Regions from separate parts of the Nocardioides sp. T5 genome, predicted to be linked through region 2. Evidence: riboswitches for the same ligand, from Rfam matches in the RefSeq annotation. Region 2 holds a riboswitch; the other holds the start of a gene.
The links. A riboswitch is a leader RNA that binds a small molecule or an ion and turns the genes downstream of it on or off. The one in region 2 is predicted to bind cyclic di-AMP.
Positions count from the first base shown of each region.

Region 1 (4,478 bases), 430 kb from region 2:
ACCGTCGACAGGCAGGTGAGCCCGGCGAAGACCCAGCCGGACAGCCGTACCCACCGAGGGAGCCGGATGAGCTCGGCGACCAGGCACGTGGTCACCGTGATGGCGACGTGCAGCGAGGCGAAGGCGGCGATGGTCTGGACCGCACGGGTGTCCCAGGGGCCCGCGAGGACGGCCACGCGGTCGTCGAGCAGCAGCTCCTGGACCCCGGTGTTGAAGGTGTCGGGCAGGTCCGCGAAGCCCTGCGGCGCCGAGTAGATCGGGCCGAGCGACGGGACGAGGTAGTAGACGCCGACACCGATCAGCCAGTTGAAGGAGACCGCGGTGACGTAGAGCTCGCCGGTGCGGGAGCGACGCGTCCACACGAGCGCGATCGCCAGCATCGCCGGAACGAGGCCGATCCACAGGACGTACACCCCCGACATCAGCCACGCCGCCCAGCCGGTGCCGAGCACCTGGTGCAGGACGTCGGCCGGGTCGTGACCGAGCCAGAGGAGACGGTCGGCGCGCGCGAGCTCGGTGTCCCACAGCCGGTCGGTGACGAACGGCAGGTATCCCTTGAGGTTGCGGAACGCGACGTAGGCGACGTACCAGGCGGCGAGCCCGACGACGGTGAACTGCACCTGGTCGCGGTTCCAGCGCTCGCGGACGACCGCGCGCAAGGCCGGCCAGGCGCCGACCGCGTCGCGCCGGATCGCGGCCACCCAGCGCGGGACCACGTCGAGCGCGACCGCGAGCAGCACGATCGCCGGCAGCCGCACCCAGGTGGGGATCGACACCCCGTCCGGGTCGCGCACCGGCAGGTCGTAGGCGGCAGCGACGAGCGCGGTGGCGACGGCCATCGCCGCTGCCACGGCGACGGCGCCACGAAAGCCCCCCCGTCCCATCCGTCCACCGTAGCGAGGTGGACCCGGATGGCGCATCGCCTGCACCCAACCTTCACGAGTTCTCGCTACGTGCGCCCACTACGCTCCGGACGACAAGCAGCCACCGAACCTGAGGAGTAAACGAGATGGGTCGATTCGACCGTCGCGTCGCCGTCATCACCGGAGCAGCGCGAGGCATCGGCTTCGGCATCGCGCAGCGCCTCGCGAGCGAGGGTGCCTCGATCGCCGTCCTCGACCTCGACGAGGCCGCCGCGCAGGAGGCTGCCGGCCGGCTCGAGCTGGCCGAGGGCGCCCGCGCCGTCGGCATCGGCTGTGACGTCGTCGACGCCGCCGCGGCCGAGGCCGCCGTGCAGCGGGTGGTCGACGAGCTCGGCGGCATCCACGTGCTCGTCAACAACGCCGGCATCACCCGCGACAACCTGCTCTTCAAGATGACCGAGGAGGACTGGGACCTGGTGATGAACGTCCACCTCAAGGGCGTCTTCAACATGACCAAGGCGGCCCAGTCCCGCTTCGTGGAGCAGAAGTACGGCAAGATCCTCAACCTCTCCAGCGTCTCCGCGCTGGGCAACCGCGGCCAGGCCAACTACTCCGCGGCCAAGATGGGCATCCAGGGCCTCACCCGCACCCTCGGCATCGAGCTCGGCCCGTTCGGCGTCACCGCCAACGCGATCGCTCCTGGCTTCATCGCCACCGAGATGACCGACGCCACCGCGCGCCGCCTCAAGATGGAGCCCGAGGAGCTGCAGCGGCTCAACGCCGAGGCGACGCCCGTACGGCGCGTCGGCCAGCCCGAGGACATCGCTGCGGCCGCGGCGTTCCTGTGCAGCGACGAGGCGTCGTTCATCACTGGTCAGACGCTGTACGTCGACGGTGGGCGCAAGCTGGGCTGAGCCCTCCCGGGCGTGATCCCGGCCACGGTCCCCGCTCGGGGGCCGTGGCCGTTTTGCGTCTCCATCGGTCGTCTGTCACCTTGGATGGCGGTCGAGAGACCCAACCGTCCCGGACTACGCCGAGTCCTGCCCGGCCGGGACGACCCCCGAGACACACCGGGGCAGGAGTGGGGGACCCACAGGTTCCACTGCCGGTCATCGACCGGCTCGGGGCGAAGCCGCCCAAGCTCTCAGCAGCACGACGGGAGCGCGGTGGCAGGGCACTTTCCAGCCCTAGCCCGACAGCTCACCTCACAGGCGTGGGAAAGGACGAACCATGCCTGCGACCCCTCACAAGGTACGAGCCCTCGCGCTCGCCCTCGCCGGGCTCGGCCTCACCGCATCGACGATGAGCGCCCTGCCTGCCAACGCTGCACCCAGCGGCAGCACTTCCGACAACACCTCCGCCACGACCACCACGACGAAGAAGACGGCGCGGGTCAGCGCCAAGCGTCGGGTTGCCAACCGGGTGCTCACTGCGCGCAACATCGCGATGGCCCAGCGCGGCGACGCCTACGCGTACGGCGCCGCCGGTCCGTCGAGCTTCGACTGCTCCGGCCTGATCCGCTACGCCTACAGCCGAGCGGGCATCGCCGTGCCGCGGACCTCGAGCGCCCAGGCCGGTGCTGCTCGTCGCATCGCGAAGAAGGACATGCGTCCCGGCGACCTGATGTTCTTCTACGGCAGCGGCGGCGTCTACCACGCCGCGATCTTCCTGCGCTGGTGCGCTGGTCGCGCGGGCACGCGCTGATGGTGCACTCCCCGCGGCCGGGCTCGCGCGTGCACGTCGCCGCTCCGTGGACCTCCGCGTGGTTCGGCGGGACCCTCCGCCGCGCCTGAACGGCGCCCGGATGCGGGTGACAGTGCAGGATTGGTAGGTCGTTCCTGCTGATCTACCCTGTGGCGCGCCTTCCCCGATCGGGAAGGCGCGGGGGGCCCCCCCCCCCCCCCCCCCCCCCCCCCCCGCCCCCAGACTTTCCTTGGCTCGACACCCCCGCTCGATCGGAGTCCCCCGTGCGTCACCGTCGCCACCCCTCGTCCCGCGCGATCGTCGCCACCCTGGCGGCGGCCACGCTGCTGCTCGCCGGCTGCAGCGGTGGCGACGACGACCCGGCGCCGAGCGCCTCGGCGTCCTCCGAGCCGACCGCCTCCGAGACGACCGAGGAGCCGCCGGAGCCGACGTACTGGCCCCTGACCGGGCTCGAGCGCAAGGCTGACGCCCCCCGGCACCCCGTCGTGGTGACCAAGGTCGACAACACCTCCTCCAGCGCCCCTCAGGTGGGTCTCGGCTCGGCCGACCTCGTCGTCGAGGAGCTCGTCGAGGGCGGCTACACGCGTCTCGCCGCGTTCTACTACTCGAAGGTTCCCGCCAGCATCGGCCCGGTCCGCTCGATGCGCGCCAGCGACATCGGGATCGTGCCCGAGGGTGCGACCGTCGTGACCAGTGGCGCGGCCCCGGTCACGATCCAGCGCGTCAACGGTGCCGGCATCCCCTGGATCACCGAGGGCGACGCCGGTGTCTACCGCGAGACCACGCGCTCGGCCCCCTACAACCTCTTCGCCCGCCTCGGCGACATCGCCAAGCGCCTCAAGGCCGAGGAGGAGCCGCCCCCCTACCTGCCGTGGGGGGACGAGGCCGACCTGCCGAAGGGTGCGAAGGCCAGCACGCTCACCGCGGACTTCGGCGCGCACTCCACGAGCTGGCAGTTCCAGAAGGGCGGCTACGTCAACACCGACTCCTACGCCGCCGAGGGCGACCAGTTCCCCGCCGACTCCGTGCTCGTGCTGCGGGTGCGCGTCGGTGACGCGGGCTACCGCGACCCGGCGGGCTACCCGGTGCCCGAGACCAAGTTCGAGGGCAAGGGCTCGGCGCTGCTCTTCCACGGCGGTCGGGTCGTGAAGGGCACGTGGAGCAAGGACGGCCTCAAGGGTCCGATCGAGCTCTCGACCAAGCGAGGCGAGCTCACCGTGCCCGCGGGGCACGTGTGGGTCGAGCTCGTCCCGGCCGTCAACGGCAACGTCACCTTCGCGAAGTAGTCCCGGCGTCGAACGGGCTCGCCCGTAGCGCTCCGGCGTCCTCCTCGAGCAGGCGCTGGAGGCCTGCCAGGATGATGCCGACCGCCGTCTCGACCCGCTGGGCTGCCGCCGCGGGGTCGTCGCTGACGGCGACCGAGCCGCCCGCTGCCGACATCGCCCCGAAGAAGATGCGGGTGAAGGTGTCGAGCATCGCGTCGTCGAGCCGGGCGTCGTCGAGGGCGCCGCCGTCGGCGGTCAGCACGGACCGCACGATCTCGTCCACGATCGCGTACGTCGAGCGCTCCTCCTGCTCGCGGTAGCGCTCGTGACCGAGCACCGAGGGTCCGTCGGACACCACGACCTGGCGGTAGCCCGGCTCCTGGACTGCGGCGAGGAAGGCGCGCAACCCGGCCCGCGCCTTGTCCCACGGGTCGCGGTGACCCTCGGTCGCCTGCGCGATGCCGGACGTGGCCCGTGACTCCACGCGCTCGAAGGCGGCCTCGAAGATCGCCTGCTTGCCGCTGAAGTGGTGGTAGAGCGCGCCCTTGGTGACGTCGGCGCCGGCCGCGATCGCGTCGAGCGAGGTGGCGGCGTACCCGTGCTCGGTGAAGAGCTGTTCGGCCACCTCGACCAGCGCCCGCTTGGT
Region 1 is NZ_CP182415.1:3,367,446-3,371,923, reverse strand. It holds gene ACNKF0_RS16450 (phosphatase PAP2 family protein) at 1-884, opposite strand, end outside; gene ACNKF0_RS16445 (SDR family NAD(P)-dependent oxidoreductase) at 1,010-1,777, shown strand; cyclic di-AMP (ydaO/yuaA leader) riboswitch at 1,885-2,090, shown strand; gene ACNKF0_RS16440 (C40 family peptidase) at 2,094-2,567, shown strand; gene ACNKF0_RS16435 (DUF3048 domain-containing protein) at 2,831-3,853, shown strand; gene ACNKF0_RS16430 (TetR/AcrR family transcriptional regulator) at 3,837-4,478, opposite strand, start outside.
Region 1: it holds a riboswitch for cyclic di-AMP, as region 2 does, so the genes downstream of both, ACNKF0_RS16440 (C40 family peptidase) here and ACNKF0_RS14370 (NlpC/P60 family protein) in region 2, are expected to answer to the same signal.

Region 2 (4,478 bases):
TCCTCCCGCGTTGCGCAAGGTCGCAGGCTTCGCGCCCGCCCGTCGTGCGAGGCTCGGTGGCAGGGTGATCTGGGCTGCGCTCGATGACGACACCTTCCGGGAGCACGCGGCGGTGCAGGTCGCGGCGGTGCAGGCGTCTTTGGATGATCCGGTCGACGCGGCTGCGCGCGCGTGGCTGGCCAGGGAGGAAGGCTGGGAGGCGGTCGTCACGGAGGTCGCTGAGTCCCTCGAGGTCGACGAGTCGCGCGACGAGCAGGCGCACGCAGAACATGCCCGCCTGTCCGCCCAGGTGGCTGCGCTGCAGGCCGAGCTCACCGCCGTACGCGCCGAGCACCGCGCCGAGCGCGAGCGCGCCAAGGCCGACCACAAGGTGCTGCGCCAGAGGCTGGGGGAGGCCCGCGGTGTGCTCCGAGCGGCCGAGGAGGCGCGGGTCGCCGCGTACGCCGCCCGGGACGAGGCCGTCGCGGCGGCTGAGACGGCGACGCGCACGGCGGAGGCAGACGTACGACGCCTGCGCGCGCAGCTGGAGGAGGCCGAGTCCGGCCTCGCGGCAAGCCGCCGGGACGCGCGGTCCGACCGCGACACCGCCAGCATCCGGGCCCGGCTCCTGCTCGACGCGGTCATCGACGCCGCGACCGGGCTCCGGCGCGAGCTCGCCCTCCCCGCGGTGAGTGGTTCGCCGGGCGACGCCGTGGAGTCGGCTTTGGCGGGCATCGAGTCCGCGCCCGCGTCGAGCGCGCCGGCGACCTCGGCAACGCTGGAGCAGACCCTCTCGCTGCCGCGAGCGCGGCTCGTCATCGACGGCTACAACGTCACGAAGCAGCGGTGGCCGACCGCGAGCCTCGAGGCCCAGCGCAGCAGACTGGTCGCGGCGCTGGGACCGCTGGTCGCGCGGACCGGGGCGGAGACGACCGTCGTGTTCGACGCGGCGGAGTCCACGGTGCGTACGGCGATGCCGGCACCGCGTGGCGTCCGGGTGGTGTTCAGCCCGGAGGGCGTCATCGCCGACGACGTGATCCGCCAGCTCGTGGCGGCGGAGCCCCGCGGGCGAGTGGTCGTGGTTGTCAGTGACGACCAGGCGGTGGCACGCGACATCGTCCGAGCGGGTGCGCGGTCGGTGCCGACGTCGGCGCTGCTCGGCGTGATCGGCTCCTAGCCCGACACGCCGGTCCGCGACACGCCGCGGAGGCGCTGTCGGTGGCTCCTGTCACCGTTCGGAACATGACGACACGGATCGACTGCGACACCTGCGTGGTGCGCGGGCTGCACTGCCACGACTGCGTGGTGACGGTGCTCCTCGGCCCACCGCCCGAGCTGACCATCGACGACGACGAGATGGCCGCGCTCGACGTGCTGGCCTCGGGCGGCCTCGTGCCACCGCTGAGGCTCGTTGAGCCAGTCAGCGGCCCGGTCATCGAGTCAGCCTGAGCCGGGGTCCGACACGACTTCCCACAAGTTGGCCCGAAGATTGGCGACCGCTCCGTGGGCGGTTTAGGGTGTGGGCTGACGTCCGTGGCAGTGGGTCACCCGGCCCGCGCGGGCGTCGCGCCGAGTCGTGGACCACGCCCCCCGCATCACCCGTGGTCGACGAGCCGGGGAACCACACTTCCCCCTGGGGTGAATCCTCTGTGAGGTGCGCTGCGCGAGCGGCGCGAGGAGCAGAGGTAGGCCAAGTCGTGCCGAACCCGTCAGCTCACCTGGTAGGCGTACGACACCCCGAGGAGTTCCCCCGCTCGTGGCTCACACCCGCAAGCGAGTTGGCGCGACCGTTCTTGGTCTCTCCGCGATCGCTGCCATCTCATTCGTGCCCGCCACCCCCGCGCAGGCCGACCCCGACATCAAGGACGTCAAGGTCCGCGTCGACCGCCTCTACCACGAGGCCGAGGCGGCGCAGGAGCGCCTCCACGACGCCAAGCTCGACCTCGCCGACCTGCGGAGCGACCTCAACGGCTTGAAGGCCGATCAGGAACGCCAGGACGAGCGTCTCGACGCCGTCCGCGACCAGGTCTCCGACGCGGTCGTCCGACAGCTCGAGGGGGAGGGCATCTCGACCGTCGGTCAGATCGTCGTCTCCGACGACCCGGGAGCGTTCCTCGACTCGCTCTCGACGATGTCGTCCTTCAACGACCTCCAGGCCTCGCTGCTGTCCGACTACGACACCGAGCTCGCAGCCCTCGAGATCCGCCGTGAGGCCACTGGTGCCCGCACCAAGGAGATCGCGGAGCTCACCGACCAGCTGAGCGCCGAGAAGGACACCGTCGACGACAAGCTGGCCGAGGCCAAGGAGCTGCTCGCCGACCTCGAGGCCGAGGAGCGCGACCGCGTGCTCGCCTCGCGCGGCACCACGACCCGCGCGCCCAGCTCCGTCTCCGTGCCGGCGTCTGGTCGCGCCGCTGCTGCCGTGCAGTACGCCATGGCACAGGTCGGCGACGCCTACGTCTACGGTGCCATGGGCGAGAACGCGTTCGACTGCAGCGGCCTCACCATGCGTGCCTGGGCGCAGGCCGGTGTGTCGCTCCCGCACTCCTCCAGCGCCCAGTTCAGCTCCGGCCCGCGGATCGCGGCGAGCGATCTGCAGCCCGGTGACCTGGTCTTCTACTACAGCCCGATCAGCCACGTCGGCATGTACATCGGCAACGGCATGATCGTGCACGCCGCCAACCCCGGCACCGGTGTTGCCGTCTCGGGCCTCTACTCGATGCCCTACGTCGGCGCGGTCCGTCCTGGCTGACACGCAGACCTCGAAGGCCGGTCGTCCACTCCTGTGGGCGGCCGGCCTTTCGCTGTTCCTCGCTGTCGTCCTGGTGGTCGTCGTCCTCACGCGGGACGGACGTCAGGAGGTTGCGCCGCCGCGTCCCGCCGAGGCGCATCGTGCGAGCCCGGCGGAGGCCGCGGCCGCCCTGGCGGCGTTCGTCGACGCCATCGACAGCCGCGACCGAACGGAGCTGGAGCAGCTGGTGCCCCCTGACGTCCCCTCAGCAGAGAGCCTGCTGGCGGGCATCGCAACGAACGTCCGCTCGCTGGACCTCACGGCCGTCTCCGCGCGCTACGTCGACCAGGTGGGGACCGTTTCGGCGGACGGCTCGTGGACCGGCACAGCAGAGCTCACGTGGCAGCTTGGCGGCTTCGACGAAGAGCCGGCTCGCAGCGACGTGGCGGTGCGCTTTGCTCCGCACGGCGAGGGGCTCGGCATCGCGGGGTTCGAGGCGCCCACTGCAGACGGCGGTCGGTTACCGCTGTGGCTGCGCGGGCGGATGTCAGTGGCGCGGGCGAACGACGTCCTGGTGATGGCTGACGGACCCTCAAGCGTTGCAGAAGATGTGGCAGCACGAGCGGTGCGGGGGATCGAGGTCGTACGACGAGTCCTTCCGGACTGGAGCTCGCCCGTCGTGGTCGAGGTTCCTGCCAGCGCGACGAGCCTCGACGAGACGCTCGGCGCCGACCCCGGGACGTATGCCGGCATCGCCGCCGTGACTGCCCCCGTCGGGCGTGCATCTGACACCGAAGGACCGGTTCACGTGTTTGTGAACCCGGACGTCACTGAAAGGCTGCGCCGCGCAGGTGCGCAGGTGGTGATGAGCCACGAACTGGTCCACGTCGCGACGAATGCGGTCCGCAGGCCGGTCGAGCCGTGGTTGATGGAGGGGTTTGCCGACTACGTTGCGCTCCGCGACACGCAACTGCCGGACCGCGTGACCCTGGGTCGGGCCATCGAGGCGGTCAGGCGGGAAGGTGTTCCGGAGGCACTGCCAACGGCGGCGGACTTCGATACCCATGCGCGAGACCTCCAGGCCCGCTACGAGGAAGCCTGGCTGGCGTGTCGAATCATTGCTGAGCGGCTGGGGGAGCGCGGACTGGTGGAGGTGTACGCCGTCGCCTCGCGCGGCAGCTCGGCCCAAGGTGCCCAACGACGAGCTGGTTTAACGGTCACTTCGCTCACGCGGGCCTGGCAGGGCCGGTTACGTGACGTGGCCCTCTGAGTCGGTGTACCCGGAGAATGCTCCGAGGGCGACCGGCATCCGGTCGCCCTCGACGTGATGGTTCTCGGGTACGCAGCTGCACGGTGCCCTCGACCCGGTCGGGCACGGTGGGAGGTCTATCCGGCAGCCCGACGCGGATGAGCCCCTGGTGATACCCGGGGCTCATCCGCTTGCCTGGGCGGGTCATTACCGCGGAGTCGCTGATCGAAGACGATCAGATGACGTCGTCAAGCCACGCGCTGAGACCAGTGAAGTACGCGTCGAGCGATTCACCGAAGAAACCGACTCCGGCCACAATGGCAATTGCGATGAAGCCGACTAGCAAGCCGTACTCCGTGGCGGTCGCGCCGCGCTCGTCGCGCGCGCGAGTCAGGTCGCTGTCACTCACGCCGCTCTCCTCTCGGGCAATGCGACAGGCCGGCCACTCCGGGCGGAGCAGCCGGCCACGTCGGTCAGGCGTTTTACTTCTTCCAACCGTTGACGGTGCCGCCGAGGCTG
Region 2 is NZ_CP182415.1:2,939,640-2,944,117, reverse strand. It holds gene ACNKF0_RS14380 (NYN domain-containing protein) at 1-1,156, shown strand, start outside; gene ACNKF0_RS14375 (hypothetical protein) at 1,222-1,428, shown strand; cyclic di-AMP (ydaO/yuaA leader) riboswitch at 1,547-1,709, shown strand; gene ACNKF0_RS14370 (NlpC/P60 family protein) at 1,805-2,731, shown strand; gene ACNKF0_RS14365 (hypothetical protein) at 2,805-3,980, shown strand; gene ACNKF0_RS14360 (Flp family type IVb pilin) at 4,195-4,368, opposite strand; gene ACNKF0_RS14355 (Flp family type IVb pilin) at 4,442-4,478, opposite strand, start outside.